DNA from 2 places in the Actinoallomurus sp. NPDC050550 genome. Region 2 is predicted to be linked to the other one. Evidence: riboswitches for the same ligand, from Rfam matches in the RefSeq annotation. Region 2 holds a riboswitch; the other holds the start of a gene.
The links. Region 2 has a riboswitch for ZMP and ZTP ahead of glyA (serine hydroxymethyltransferase). Riboswitches for the same ligand answer to the same signal wherever they lie in the genome.

Region 1: another riboswitch for ZMP and ZTP. It lies ahead of AB0I04_RS03145 (bifunctional 5,10-methylenetetrahydrofolate dehydrogenase/5,10-methenyltetrahydrofolate cyclohydrolase); the one in region 2 lies ahead of glyA (serine hydroxymethyltransferase).

Annotation. Positions count from the first base shown of each region.
Region 1 is NZ_JBFAJC010000002.1:171,771-178,855, reverse strand. It holds gene AB0I04_RS03160 (aldehyde dehydrogenase family protein) at 1-910, opposite strand, end outside; gene deoC (deoxyribose-phosphate aldolase) at 918-1,862, opposite strand; gene AB0I04_RS03150 (hypothetical protein) at 2,073-2,504, shown strand; gene AB0I04_RS03145 (bifunctional 5,10-methylenetetrahydrofolate dehydrogenase/5,10-methenyltetrahydrofolate cyclohydrolase) at 2,498-3,367, opposite strand; ZMP/ZTP riboswitch at 3,391-3,474, opposite strand; gene AB0I04_RS03140 (sulfite exporter TauE/SafE family protein) at 3,611-4,351, shown strand; gene AB0I04_RS03135 (NUDIX domain-containing protein) at 4,385-4,783, opposite strand; gene AB0I04_RS03130 (solute carrier family 23 protein) at 4,893-6,281, opposite strand; gene AB0I04_RS03125 (MFS transporter) at 6,363-7,085, opposite strand, start outside.
Region 2 is NZ_JBFAJC010000003.1:30,171-37,255, forward strand. It holds gene AB0I04_RS04575 (phosphoglycerate kinase) at 1-928, shown strand, start outside; gene tpiA (triose-phosphate isomerase) at 931-1,731, shown strand; gene secG (preprotein translocase subunit SecG) at 1,861-2,103, shown strand; gene AB0I04_RS04590 (RNA polymerase-binding protein RbpA) at 2,175-2,546, shown strand; ZMP/ZTP riboswitch at 2,674-2,757, shown strand; gene glyA (serine hydroxymethyltransferase) at 2,780-4,045, shown strand; gene AB0I04_RS04600 (GNAT family N-acetyltransferase) at 4,198-5,253, shown strand; gene AB0I04_RS04605 (LysR substrate-binding domain-containing protein) at 5,354-6,193, opposite strand; gene AB0I04_RS04610 (PhzF family phenazine biosynthesis protein) at 6,273-7,085, shown strand, end outside.

The DNA of each region.
Region 1 (7,085 bases), on a different contig from region 2:
CTTCGGCGACCGATTCTTGGACCAGCAGCCGCGAACCGGCGCAGCACACGTGGCCCTGGTTGAAGAAGATCCCGTTGACGATCCCCTCCACCGCCTGGTCCAGCGGCGCGTCGTCGAAGACGATGTTGGCGGCCTTACCACCCAACTCCAGCGTGAGTTTCTTGGCCGTGCCGGCGACCGACCGGGCGATCTGCCGGCCGACCTCGGTCGAACCGGTGAAAGCGACCTTGTCGACCCCAGGATGCTCGACCAGCGCACGGCCGGTCTCCCCCGCCCCGGTCACGATGTTCACCGCACCGGGCGGCAACCCCGCCTGCACACAGATCTCAGCGAACGCCAACGCCGTCAACGGCGTCGTCTCCGCCGGCTTCAGCACGACGGTGTTACCGCACGCCAACGCCGGCGCGATCTTCCACGCCAGCATCAACAACGGGAAGTTCCACGGGATGACCTGCCCCGCCACGCCCAGCGGCCGCGGGTCAGCGCCGAACCCGGCGTGACCGAGCTTGTCGGCCCAACCCGCGTAATAGAAGAAATGCGCCGCGACCAGCGGCAGATCCACATCCCGCGACTCACGGATCGGCTTACCGTTATCGATCGACTCCAGAACCGCCAACTCCCGCGACCGCTCCTGAATCAGCCGCGCGATCCGAAACAGATACTTCGCCCGCTCCGCGCCCGGCATCGGACCCCACACCGTGTCGTACGCACGGCGGGCTGCCGCGACCGCGCGGTCCACGTCATCGGCGCTCGCCTCGGCGACCTCGGCCAGGGTCTCCTCCGTGGCCGGATTGATCGTTTTGAAGGAGCTCTTCGCCTCGACGAACTCCCCGTCGACGAACAGGCCGTACGACGGCTTGATGTCGACGATGCCCCGTGACTCCGGCGCGGGAGCGTACTCGAAAGTCATGTCTGCCTCAGTCCAGGGTGAAGTAGTCAGGACCGCCGTACACGCCGGTCGTCAACTTGCGGCGCTGCATCAGCAGGTCGTTGAGCAGGCTGGACGCCCCGAGCCGGAACCACTCGGGCGTCAGCCAGTCCGGCCCCGCCGTCTCATTCACCAGCACCAGATACTTGATCGCATCCTTGGTCGTCCGGATCCCACCCGCCGGCTTGACGCCGACCTGGCGGCCGGTCCGCGCCCGGAAGTCACGCACGGCCTCGAGCATGACCAGCGTCACCGGCAACGTCGCGGCGGGGCTCACCTTGCCCGTGCTCGTCTTGATGAAATCGGCCCCGGCGAGCATCGCCAGCCAGGATGCGCGGCGCACGTTGTCGTACGTGACCAGCTCACCGGTCTCGAGGATCACCTTCAGGTGCACGTCGCCGCACTCGGCCTTGACCGCGACGATCTCCTCGAACACCTTCTGGTAGTCGCCCGCCAGGAACGCGCCCCGGTCGATCACCATGTCGATCTCCGACGCCCCGTCATCGATCGCACGCCGGGTGTCAGCGAGCTTCGCCTCCAGCGGCGCCCGCCCCGACGGAAACGCCGTCGCCACACTCGCCACGCCGACCCCCGTACCGTCCAAAGCCCGGACCGCCTCACCCACCAGATCGGAATAGACACAGACGGCCGCGACCTTCGGCACGCTCACATCAGCCGGATCCGGATGCGCCGCCTTCGCACACAACGCCCGCACCTTCCCCGGAGTGTCCGCACCCTCCAACGTCGTAAGATCCACCATCGAGACCGCCAGATCGATCGCAAACGCCTTCGCCGACGTCTTGATCGAACGCGTCGCCAACCGCGCAGCCCGCTCCTCCGCCCCCACCTGATCCACCGCCGGCAGACCGCGCAGGAAGCCGCGGAGCTCGGCCGGCGACACGGCCGCCTCCGCGAAGGTCGACAGGTCAGGCACGTCTCCCCCTGTGTTCGAGTATCCGGTCGAGGATAAGCGCCGCCGTGCGGAACATGACCACCCGGAGGTGCGCGATCCCCCCACGATTCAACAACCTGCCCGGAACGAACGGCAACAGCACGACGACGACCGCACGAACACCGTGACGCCACGGAATCGGGCGGCGTGAACTCACGCGGCTCTCATCGTTGATCGGGTGGAAGGGAAGGCGTGCTCGTTCGTCTGACGGTGGCCGCGGCCGCCCTGCTCGCCGCAGCCGGTTGCTCCCAGCACACCGGCGGGTCGACCGGCCGTACGGCGGCGGCCCCGTTCCCGAGCACGTTCACCCCGAGCGCGACCCTGGACCTCCACGACGCGGTACGGCGGTGGTGGCGGCGCTCCGTGGCCATGCCGCGCTCGCAATACCTCACTCCGAAAGGGTGCGGACTGAAGCAACCGGCCGACATCTGGCTGCTCGGCGGCGGCCCGGTTCAGGACGAGGCTCACCGTCGCTGCGGCGTTCCCGCGAACCGGTCCATCCTCTCCCCGGTCATCCAGGGATTGGCCGACACCGGCCTCCTGTCTCCATCGGAACCCGTGATCGACTCGGGCCCGCTGGACGTCCGGATTCACCACGCGCCGTCACATGTGAGGACTCAGTGATCGGATCCCAGACCCAGTTGCCGGGCCGCCGCGTCCACGGTCTGGGCGAGGAGGACGGCGATCGTCATGGGGCCGACGCCGCCGGGGACCGGTGTGATGAGGCTCGCGCGGGTCATGGCGGACTCGAAGTCCACGTCGCCGACGTTGCCGGGGTTGTATCCGGCGTCGATCACGACGGCTCCGGGTTTGATGTCCTCGCCGCGGATGAAACGCGGCCGGCCGACGGCGGCGACCAGGATGTCGGCCTGCCGCACCATCGACGCGAGGTCGGTCGTGCGCGAGTGGCAGTACGTGACCGTGGCGTTGGCGGCGAGCAGTTGCATCCCGACCGGCTTGCCGAGGATGGCGCTGCGGCCGACCACGACGGCGTGCCGGCCCGCCGGGTCGACGTCGTACTCCTCGAGCAGCCGCATGATGCCGCCGGGCGTGCAGGGCACGAAGCCCGGCAGCCCGAAGCTCAGCGCGGCGAACGAACTCAGCGTGAGCCCGTCGACGTCCTTCTCCGGGGCGATGGCCTCGAACGCGGCCCGCTCGTCGATGTGCGGCGGGACGGGGTGCTGGAGCAGGATGCCGTGCACCTCCGGGTCCTGTGACAGGGCGGTGATGGCGTCCACCAGTTCCGCCGTCGTCGTGGTGGCGGGCAGGCCCACGTGCCGCGAGACGATGCCGGCCTTCTCGGATCGGCTGCGCTTCATCCGGACGTAGGTCACCGAGGCGGGGTCGTCTCCGACCAGTACGGTCGCCAGGCACGGCGGCGTGCCGCTCTCGCGGGTGATCTGTGCGGCTCTGGCGGTGCTCTGCTCGACGATGCGGCGGGCGAGGCCCGCACCATCCATGAGACGGGCGGTCTGCGTCTGGGACATCGGCTGCTCCTGAACGGTCTTCGCGACTCGGCCCAGGCGCACGGCACAACGTTTTCCGGGCCGCTCCCCGGTGGTGCTCCACCTCAGCGCCAGTCACGACCCGAGATCCACCATACTCCGTAGTGATCGGCACAAGCCCTGGACTTCCTCGTGATCACGATGCGCCCGCTCCTCGAAAACGCGTTGAACCAGGGCGTATCGGTGGTGGAGGCTCTCGATCGTGTTTCGTGACGAGGATCCGTCGTGACGGGTGGCTGGACCGGTGATCTGCTCTTGGGCGGCATCGTCCTCCTGGGCGCGTCCGTCCAGCGGCTGGCCGGGATGGGGTTCGCGCTGGTCGCGGCGCCTGCGCTCGTGCTGCTCCTCGGCCCCTCCCAGGGGGTGCTGCTGTCGAACGCCGCCTCGGGTGCGATCAGTGTGGTCGGGCTGCTGGACGGATGGCGGCGGGTCCGGCTGCGCGCGATGGTGCCGCTGGTCGCCGCGGCCGCCTGCACGGTGCCGGCCGGGGCCTGGGTCGCCGCTCGCCTGCCTCAGCAGGTGCTGCTCGCCGGGATGGGCGCACTGGTGACCGCGGCGGTGCTGCTTGTGATCTTCGGCACGCGGGTGCCCGCGCTGAGAGGCTCCGGAGGTGCGGTCGCCGCCGGCGCCGCGAGCGGCTTCATGAACTCCTCGGCCGGGGTCGGCGGCCCGGCGATATCGCTGTACGCGGTGAACGCCGACTGGACGGTACGGGAGTTCGTCCCGAACGCGCAGTTCTACGGGGTCGCCGTGAACGCCCTGTCCCTGCTAGTCAAGGGCGTGCCGCGGCTGACCGGCCCCGCCTGGCTGCTGGTCACGGCCGCCCTCGCGGGCGGCGCCGTCGCCGGGCGGGTGCTCGGGGATCACATACCGGAACGCGGTGCGCGGCGGATCGTGCTGCTGCTCGCCCTGGCCGGCGGACTCACCACGCTGGCCAAGGGCCTGTGGGAGCTGACGGTCACCTGATCGCCTGGCGGTCGCCGCACCCCGTACGGTCGCTCAGGTCAACCGTCCGGCAGCTCGCAGGTCGTCGAAGATGATCTGGTCCACCGGAGAGACGCGGTCGCGGTCGGCGTAGGACAGCCACACGACCTCCTCGATCTCGCTGCTCGGTGCGAGCGTGCCCTGATAGTCGCCGGTGTAGCAGGTCATCCGGACCGTGACACCGTCGGGATGACCGTGCGCCTGGGCCTCGTACGTACCGAGGTGAGCGACGGTCTCCGGCACGATCGCGACGGTGAGCTCCTCCTCGATCTCTCGCGCCAGAGTCTGAGCGTCGCTCTCCCCCGCCTCGCGCTTGCCGCCGGGAAGGTAGTAGACGTCCTTGCCGTGTGAGCGCGTGCTGAGGATTCTGCCGCCCTCGATCCGAATCCACGACACCTTGTCGATGACCGACATCTCGCGCTCCGATCCTGGACGGCCTTGATCCCCCGCACCCTACCGAGGCCGGAGGCCGCGGCGGGTCGACGGCCGGTCGCCGCCGTCCCCCTGGCCGGCGGGTCGGGCGCTATTCCGGCTCGCCGGGGCGGCCGCCGGGCATGACGTCGCGTTCGCCGGGGGCGATGACGCCGGCGCCGGTGTCGCGTGGGGCGCGCTGGACGGCGTTGAGGACGTGGTAGCCGAGCAGAACGGCGATGGTGCCGAGGGCGATGCCCTGCAGCGGGAAGTCCTTGGTGATCTTCAGCGTGACGTTGCCGATGGCCAGGATGATGCCCGCCGCCACGGGGACCAGGTTGACCGGGTCGCCGAAGTCGACGCGGTTCTCGATCCAGATCTTCGCGCCGAGCAGGCCGATCATCCCGTACAGCACGACCGTGATGCCGCCGAGAACGCCGCCGGGGGTCGCGGCGACCAGCGCGCCGAACTTGGGGCACAGGCCCACGAGGATCGCCACGATGGCGGCGACATAGTAGGCGGCGGTCGAGTAGATCCTGGTGGCGGCCATGACGCCGATGTTCTCGGCGTACGTGGTGGTGGGCGCGCCGCCGACCCCGGTGGCCAGGACCGTGCCGAGGCCGTCGGCGGCGATGGCGCGGCCGAGGTACGGGTCGAGGTCCGCGCCGGTCATCGCGGCGACGGCCTTGACGTGGCCGGTGTTCTCCGCGATGAGCGCGATGACCGGCGGCAGGGCGACGAGGATCGCGGAGGTCTTGAAATCGGGGGCGTGAAGGTGCGGGAGGCCGAACCAGTCCGCCGCCTTGACCTTGCTCAGGTCGACGCGGAAGTGGGAGGTGACCTTGCCGGTGCCGTCGGGTGCGGTGATCCGGCCGGCGGTCTCGTCGAGGATCCACGACAGGAGGAAGCCGAAGACCAGGCCGATCAGGACGGCGATCCGCGACCAGAACCCGCGCAGCACGACGGCGCACAGGACGACGACGGCGAGGGTGGCCAGGGCGACCCACTGGTCCTGCGGCCAGTAGACGTTCGCGACGACCGGGGCGAGGTTGAAGCCGATCAGCATGACGACCGCGCCGGTGACGACCGGCGGGAAGATCCGGTGGATGATCCCGGCGCCGAGCACGTGGATGATCAGGCCGACCACGGCCAGCACGGCGCCGGCGACGAGGATCGCGCCGGTCACGTTCGCGGTGCTGCCGCCCGCCGCGCGGATGGAGGCGACCGCACCGACGAAGGACGCGCTGGTGCCGAGGTAGCTGGGCACCTTCCCGGCGGTGATCAGCAGGAACATGACCGTGGCGATGCCCGACATCATGATCGCGAGGTTCGGGTCGAGGCCCATCACGACCGGGAACACGAAGGTCGCGCCGAACATGGCGATCACATGCTGGGCGCCGATGCCGACGGTGCGGCCCCAGGACAGGCGCTCGTCCGGCGCGACCACCTCGCCCGGCGGGGGTGTGCGCCCGTCCCCGTGCAGTTTCCAGCCGATCGCCATGGAGTCCCCCGGGTGGTCGACAGTCCGTCTCCGAGGTCTAAGTCTGGTCTCCTGCTCCGGGTGCGCGGACCACGGGGCGTTTCATGGTGTCTCCTCGGCCGTGGCGGAGACGAGGGTCGGTGTCTCGGGGCGGCTGATCGGCCGGAACGTGACGAGGACCATCAGGAGGGCTCCGGCCGTGCACCAGGCTCCGATGACGGTCGAGGTGGAGAAGTGTTCGCTGAGGGCGCCGGTGGCCAGAACGGCCGTGCCCTGGGCGATCTGGATTCCGCCGCTCATGACGCCATGCGCCCGGGCCCGGTAATCGTCCGGGAGCACCTGCTGGAACAGACCTTGCGCGGCCGGCAACAGCAGCGACATGGCCATACCGGAGGCGCCGGCCATGACCAGCGCTCCTGCGAGTGGCGGGTCGAACAGCGCGGGGGCCAGGCTCAGAGGAGCCAGGACCGCGAGCGGCCGGATCAGCCGGGCCCGCGTTCCCGGCCGCAACAGCCGTGTCAGTATCAGGCCGCCGATCGCGACGCCGAGCGGGTTGGCGGCCATGATGAGGCCCTGGGCCGCGCCACCGCCACCGAGCTGGGACGCCCAAGCGGCGGCGAGGCCCTCCGGGACGATCACGAAGGAGACCACGCCGAAGCTGATGAGCGCGATGACGCGCATCAGCGGGTGGCCGAAGACGAGCGTGTATCCCTGCCGTGTCTCCCGCCACAGGCCGGCGCGGCGGGTGGCCGCGAGCGTCGCCGGGCGGGGCTTGACGTAGCGGCGCAGCAGGAGCGCGGAGCAGGCGAAGGTGACGGCGTCCAG
Region 2 (7,085 bases):
CTTCGCCACCGACACCGTCGGTGACTCCGCGCAGGCGACCGTCGACGCGCTCCAGGACGGCGAGGTCGCCCTCCTGGAGAACCTCCGCTTCGAGGCCGGCGAGACCAGCAAGGACGACGCCGAGCGCGGCGCGTTCGCCGACCGGCTCGCCGCCCTCGCCGAGCTGTACGTCGGCGACGGCTTCGGCGCCGTGCACCGCAAGCACGCCAGCGTCTACGACGTGCCGCAGCGGCTCCCGCACGCGGCCGGCGGCCTCATCGCCGCCGAGGTCGAGGTGCTGCGGCGTCTCACCGGCGAGCCCGCCCGGCCGTACGTCGTCGTGCTGGGCGGCGCGAAGGTCTCCGACAAGCTCGGGGTCATCGCGAATCTCCTCGGCAAGGTCGACCGGCTGATCATCGGCGGCGGCATGGCATACACCTTCCTCAAGGCCCAGGGCCACGAGGTCGGCAATTCGCTGCTGCAGGAGGACCAGCTCGACCAGGTCCGCGGGTTCATCGAGGAGGCGCGCAAGCGCGACGTCGACCTCGTCCTGCCGATCGACGTGCTGGCCGCCACCGAGTTCGCCCCCGACGCGCCGCACGAGGCCGTCGAGGCGACCGCCATCCCGGCCGACCGGGAGGGCCTGGACATCGGCCTGCGCACCCGTGAGCTGTTCGCGAGCAAGCTCGCCGACGCGGCCACCGTCTTCTGGAACGGCCCGATGGGCGTCTTCGAGTTCGACGCCTTCGCCGGCGGCACCCGCGCGGTGGCCGAGGCGCTGATCGCGTCGAAGGCGTTCACCGTGGTCGGCGGCGGCGACTCGGCCGCGGCCGTACGCAAGCTCGGCCTCCCTGAGGACGGCTTCTCCCACATCTCGACCGGTGGCGGCGCGAGCCTCGAGTACCTCGAGGGCAAGACGCTGCCCGGCCTGGCCGTCCTGGAGGACTGAACGTGGCCGCCAAACCCGCACCGCCGCAGCGCAAGCCGCTGATCGCCGGTAACTGGAAGATGAACCTCACGCACTTCGAGGGCATCGCGCACGTCCAGAAGATCGCCTTCGGCCTCAGGGAGGCCGACTACGAGGCGGTGGACGTCGCATTGCTGCCGCCGTTCACCTTCATCCGCAGCATGCAGATGCTGGTGGACGCCGACAAACTCGCGCTGACGTACGGCGCGCAGGACGTGTCGGCCCACGACAAGGGCGCCTACACGGGAGAGATCTCGGCGTTGATGCTCGAGAAGCTCGGCTGCGCGTACGTCCTGGCCGGGCACTCCGAGCGCCGGGAGTACCACCGCGAGGACGACGCGCTCGTCAACGCCAAGGTGAAGCAGGCTTTCAAGCACGATGTGACGCCGATCCTGTGCGTCGGTGAGGGCCTGGAGATCCGTAAGGCGGGCGAGCACCTGTCCCACACGCTCTCCCAGGTCGAGGGCGGGCTGCAGAAGGTCCCCGCCGAGCAGGCGCAGCGCGTCGTCATCGCCTACGAGCCGGTCTGGGCGATCGGCACCGGCGAGGTCGCCACCCCGGAAGACGCGCAGGAGGTGTGCGGCGCGATCCGGAAGCGGCTGGCCGAGCTGTACAGTGGAGATCTCGCCGAGCAGGTCCGCGTGCTCTACGGGGGCTCCGTCAAGGGCGGCAACATCGCCGGGATCATGGCGAAGCCGGACATCGACGGAGCGCTCGTCGGCGGAGCGAGCCTGGACGCGGGGGAGTTCGTCAAGATCTGTAGGTATCGCGAACTACCGGTGTGATCTAGCGCATCAGACTGCGCGTTTCTGCTGAACCACGCGGTAGAACGTCGTACCCTCGGTAACGGATGACCTGAACACGAGAACATTCCCCGCAGACAGCGGGGTGAATCACGAAAGCGCTGGGCTGCTGTGATCATCGCAACTTCCATCGTGCTCATCATCACGAGCGCGCTGATGGTGCTGCTCGTCCTCCTGCACAAGGGCAAGGGCGGCGGCCTGTCGGATCTGTTCGGCGGCGGTATCAGTTCGTCGCTCGGTGGGTCGTCCGTGGTCGAGCGCAACCTCGACCGGCTCACGATCGGCACGGGCGTGATCTGGTTCGTGGCGATCATCGCGCTGGGTCTGCTGCTCAAGCACGGCCACCACGGCTGAGCAGCCCAGACCCGCAGTGTGTTGACGCCGTCGCCCCTCGCTGCGGCGGCAAAGGAAGCGAGGAGTAGTCCGTGGGTAGTGGCAACGCTATTCGAGGCAGCCGAGTCGGTGCCGGCCCGATGGGAGAGGCCGAGCGTGGCGAAGCGGCACCGCGTGTGTGGGTGACCTTCTACTGCGCGAACCGGCACGAGTCCCGGCCGAGTTTCGCGACCGACGTCGCGGTTCCCGACCAGTGGGACTGCCCCCGGTGCGGGTTCCCCGCCGGCAAGGACCCTGAGAACCCGCCGGCGCCGCCGCGTAACGAGCCCTACAAGACGCATCTCGCCTACGTGAAGGAGCGGCGCAGCGACGCCGACGGCGAGGCCATCCTCGAGGAGGCTCTGGCCAAGCTGCGCGCCGAGCGTGCTGCGATCGCGGCCGCGATGCAGCGCGCCCGGAACTGACTCCGCAGATCGCTCATACGATCGGCCCGGTACCGCCTCGGCGGCCACCGGGCCGATCGTATGAGCGGGTACCCCGGGTGCCCTGATCCGGCCCGTCGCCCTGAGCCGCGGCCGAGCTTTCGGTACGATGTGAGTCCGCGACTGGCGCATGAGGTGGAGTTCACCACCGGGGAGCGAAGAAGATCTGGCACCGCGCGCCTGGGTGCTGGGAGCCGAGCCCTTATGGAGGCCCCATGCACCAGCCAGCGCTGTCCCATCTCACCGCGGCCGATCCCGACCTGGCCGGTCTCATCGAGGCCGAGGCCCGCCGTCAGCACGACAAGGTCCGCCTCATCGCCTCGGAGAACTACGTCTCGCCGGCGGTGCTGGAGGCGACCGGCTCCGTCCTGACCAACAAGTACTCCGAGGGCTATCCCGGCAAGCGTTACTACGAGGGCCAGCAGGTCGTCGACCCGGTCGAGGAGCTGGCCCAGGCGCGCGCCCGCGAGCTGTTCGGCGTCGACCACGCCAACGTCCAGCCGTACTCCGGCTCGCCCGCCAACCTCGCCGTGCACCTGGCGTTCCTGAACCCGGGCGACACGTTCCTGTCGCTCGAGCTCGCCCACGGCGGCCACCTCACGCACGGGTCGCCCGTGTCGATCACCGGCAAGTGGCTGCGCCCGGTGCACTACGGCGTCGGCCGCGAGACCGGCCGCGTCGACATGGACCACGTGCGCGACCTCGCCCGCGCGGAGCGGCCGAAGGTGATCTTCTGCGGCGGCACCGCGATCCCGCGGACGATCGACTTCCCGGCGTTCGCCGAGATCGCCCGTGAGGTGGGCGCCGTCCTCGCCGCGGACATCGCGCACATCGCCGGGCTCGTCGCCGGCGGCGCCCACCCGTCGCCGGTCGGGCACGCCGATGTCATCACCACGACCACGCACAAGACCCTCCGCGGCCCGCGCGGCGCCATGATCATGACGACCGCGGAGCATGCGACCGCGATCGACAAGGCGATCTTCCCCGGCCTGCAGGGCGGCCCGCACAACCACACCACCGCGGCGATCGCCGTCGCGCTCCGGGAGGCCGCCCAGGAGGATTTCAAGCCGTACGCCCGCCAGATCGTGGTGAACGCCCAGGCGCTCGCCGCCGCGCTGACCGAGCGTGGGTTCGACCTGGTCTCCGGCGGCACCGACAACCACCTGATCCTCATCGACCTGACCGCCAAGGGCATCGGCGGCAAGCCGGCGGCCAAGGCGCTCGACCGCGCCGGCATCGAGCTGAACTTCAACACGGTGCCCTTCGACCCGCGCAAGCCGTGGAACCCCTCGGGCATCCGGCTCGGCACCGCCGCGATCACGACGCGCGGCCTCACCGAGGAGCACATGCCGTTCATCGCGGCGTCGATCGACCAGGCCGTCGCCGCCGCCGACGACGAGGCGGTCCTCGACAAGATCGCCGCCGAGATTCGCGAGTTGCTCGCCGGCTTCCCGATGCCCGGCTGGACCGCGACGCCCTGACCCGCCATCGATGACGAGGGCCCGGCGTCTCGGGGCGCCGGGCCCTCGCCGTGTTCGTCCCAGCGAGCGCTGATCTTGCGGAAACGGTCACGTAGCGACCCGGTAACAGCGATGCGGAACGCTGGTCCCGTTCAGCTGCCGAAGGGGATCATATGCCGCTGCTCCGCGTACGCACCGAGATCGACGACCGGCCGGGCCGGCTGGCCGTCCTGACCGCCGCGCTGGCCGCGCAGGGGGCGAACATCCTCGACCTGTCCGTCCAGGTGGACACGGACGGCGTGGTGGACGAGTTCGTCGTGGACGTGCCCACCCGAACGACCGCGGAGGCGCTCAGCATCGCCGTCGCGGCCGCTGCGGGTCGCCGGACCAGCGTCGTTCCGGCGACCCCGCACGAGCTCATCGACGAGCCGAGCCGCGCGCTCTCCCTCGCCGTACGCCTCCGGTCCAACCCGCGCGCCCTGCCGGAGATCCTCGCCGAGTTGCTGCGCGCTGACAGCGCGGAGTGGGTGGCCGGCCCGGCCGCGCTCGACGAGCAGCCCGATCCGGCGGCGATCACCGTCTCCGTCGGGCACCTGCGCGGGGTCCTGCTGCACCGGAAGGGGCTGCCCTTCACGCTCACGGAGATCGCCCGCGCCAACGCCCTGGTCCGCTCCCTGCTTCCCGCCCACGGCCCGGCTCCCACTCGGCGATGCCTGACCCTCGGCGACGGCACCGAGATCACCGTGCGGCCGCTGACGCTCCTCGACGCCGATGCCGTACGGGACTTGCACGCCCGCTGTTCGAGCGAGAGCCGGCGTCGCCGCTACTTCAGCGCGCGGGACGACATCCCGGAGCGGCTGCTACGGGTGTTCTGCGACCGCGCGTACGGGTTGACCACAGCGGCCGAAGGCCCGGACGGGTCGATCCTCGCCCTCGCGCACCTGATGTACACGCTCGACCCGGGCGTCGGTGAGCTGGCGTTCCTCGTGGAGGACGGCTGGCAGGGCCGGGGCATCGGGGCGGCGCTGGCCCGCCGTCTCCTCGCCGTCGCGCACGAGCAGGGCCTGGCCGAGGTCCGCGCCACCATGCTGGCCGACAACTCCCGCATGCGCGCCCTGCTCGACGGCCTCGGCGGGCGATTCCTGCGCACCGACGACCCGAGGCTGCTCGACGCGCGGATCGCGCTCGGCCCCGACCGTACGGAAGCGCTTGCACCGACGCGGGCGTGAGCGGCGCGGTGGCCCGGGCGGGTGTCGCGCTCGGGCACGCTCAAGCCATGGTCGAGGTCTTGCCTGATGCCGGCGGGCCCGTCACCTGGTGGAGAAGGCCTCAGACGATGCCGCGCAGGACCGCTTCGACCGCATCGACGAGAGGGTCGCCTTCGGACCCGGACCTGCGGATGAGGCCGAGTTCGACGTCGGGCAGAGCGGGGAGCCGGGCGGTGTCGGCGGCAGCGGTCATGTCCGGGTCGAGGTTGGCGGGCATGAGCGCGGCGACGCCCAGCCCGGCGCGGACCGCGGCGAGTACACCGGCAAGGCTGGTGCTCTCGAAGACGACCCGCCAACGGCGGCCCGCGGCGTCGAGCGTGTCGAGCACGGGCGCCCGCCATCGGCACGGCTGGGAGAACAGGACAAGCGGCAGCGGGTCGGTCCGCGTGTCGAATCCGGGGGCGAACGCCCAGGTCAAGGGCAGCCTCACCGACCACCGTGGCGGTTCGGGCAGGTAGGTCGGGTCGCAGAGCGCGAGATCCAGCCGCCCGCTCTCGAATGCGTGGCGCATCGCCGGCCCGGAGACGCTGATCACCTCGAGCGTGGCGTCGGGGTGGACACCGGCGAAGTCGGCCAGGGCTTGGGGCAGCCGGGCGGCGGCGAGGTCCTCGATCAGGCCGATTCCGCAGTGTCCGGTGAGCATGTGGCGTGCGTCGGTGAGTGCCTGGGCCGACAGCGCGAGGATCCGTTCGGCGTACGGCAGCAGAGTCTCGCCGGCCGACGTCAGCGTCACTCCCGAGGATGCCCGATGCAACAGCGGCCGGCCGACGGTGCGTTCCAAGCGGCGTATCTGCTGGCTGAGCGCCGGCTGAGTCTGCCCCAGCGCGGCGGCGGCGCGGCTGATGCTGCCGGCGCGGACGGCGGTCACGAAGGCGCGGAGAAGGCCGGTCTCCAAGTCCATCGGCATAACGAACCTTTATACCGGGGGGTGATATGTCGCCACTTCCTTGGGGTGATCCCCGGAGGATAACGTGCGGGCCGTGCGCTACCACCACGTCGATGTCTTCACGCGAGTGCCCTACAGCGGCAACAGTCTCGCCGTGTTCCCCGATGCCTCCGGCCTGGACGGCGCGCAGATGGCGCAAATCACCAAGGAGCTTCGGCATTTCGAGTCGATCTTCCTCGAGCCGGGCACGGACCGTCGGTCCTACCAGGCGAGAGTGTTCGATCTCATCGAAGAGCTGGACTTCGCTGGGCATCCGGTGATCGGTGCGGCATGCGTGGCCCACCATCTGACCGGCGACAGCGCGGCGGAGCACTGGACGATCCGGTTGACGGCACGGACCGTCACGGTGATGACCGTACGACGCGGGCCCGGCCGGTACTCGGCGGTGCTCGATCAGGGTGGGGCGGAGTTCCTCGGCGCTCCGGCGGAGTCGCGTCGCGCTGAGATCGCCTCCTGGTTCTCCTTGAGCGAGGCGGAACTCGATCCGATGCTCATGCCGGAGGTCGTCTCCACCGGTCTGCGCTACCTCATCGTGCCGGTGGCCCACGAGGCACTGACCCGCGCGCACATCGCACCGCCCGACCTGGACGCCAAGCTGGCGGAACTCGGGGCGCAGTTCGCGTACCTGCTCGACGCTGCCGCACTGGAGGGGCGGCACTGGAACAACGACGGGCTGGTCGAGGACGTCGCGACCGGCAGCGCCGCCGGTTGCGTGGGGGCCTACCTGCGCAGGCATGGCCGCGTCGGCGACGGCGAGACGGTGACCTTGTGTCAGGGGCGCTTCACCGGGCGGCCCAGCGAGATCACCGTCCAGGCACACGGGTCCGGGACCAGCATCGGATCGGTC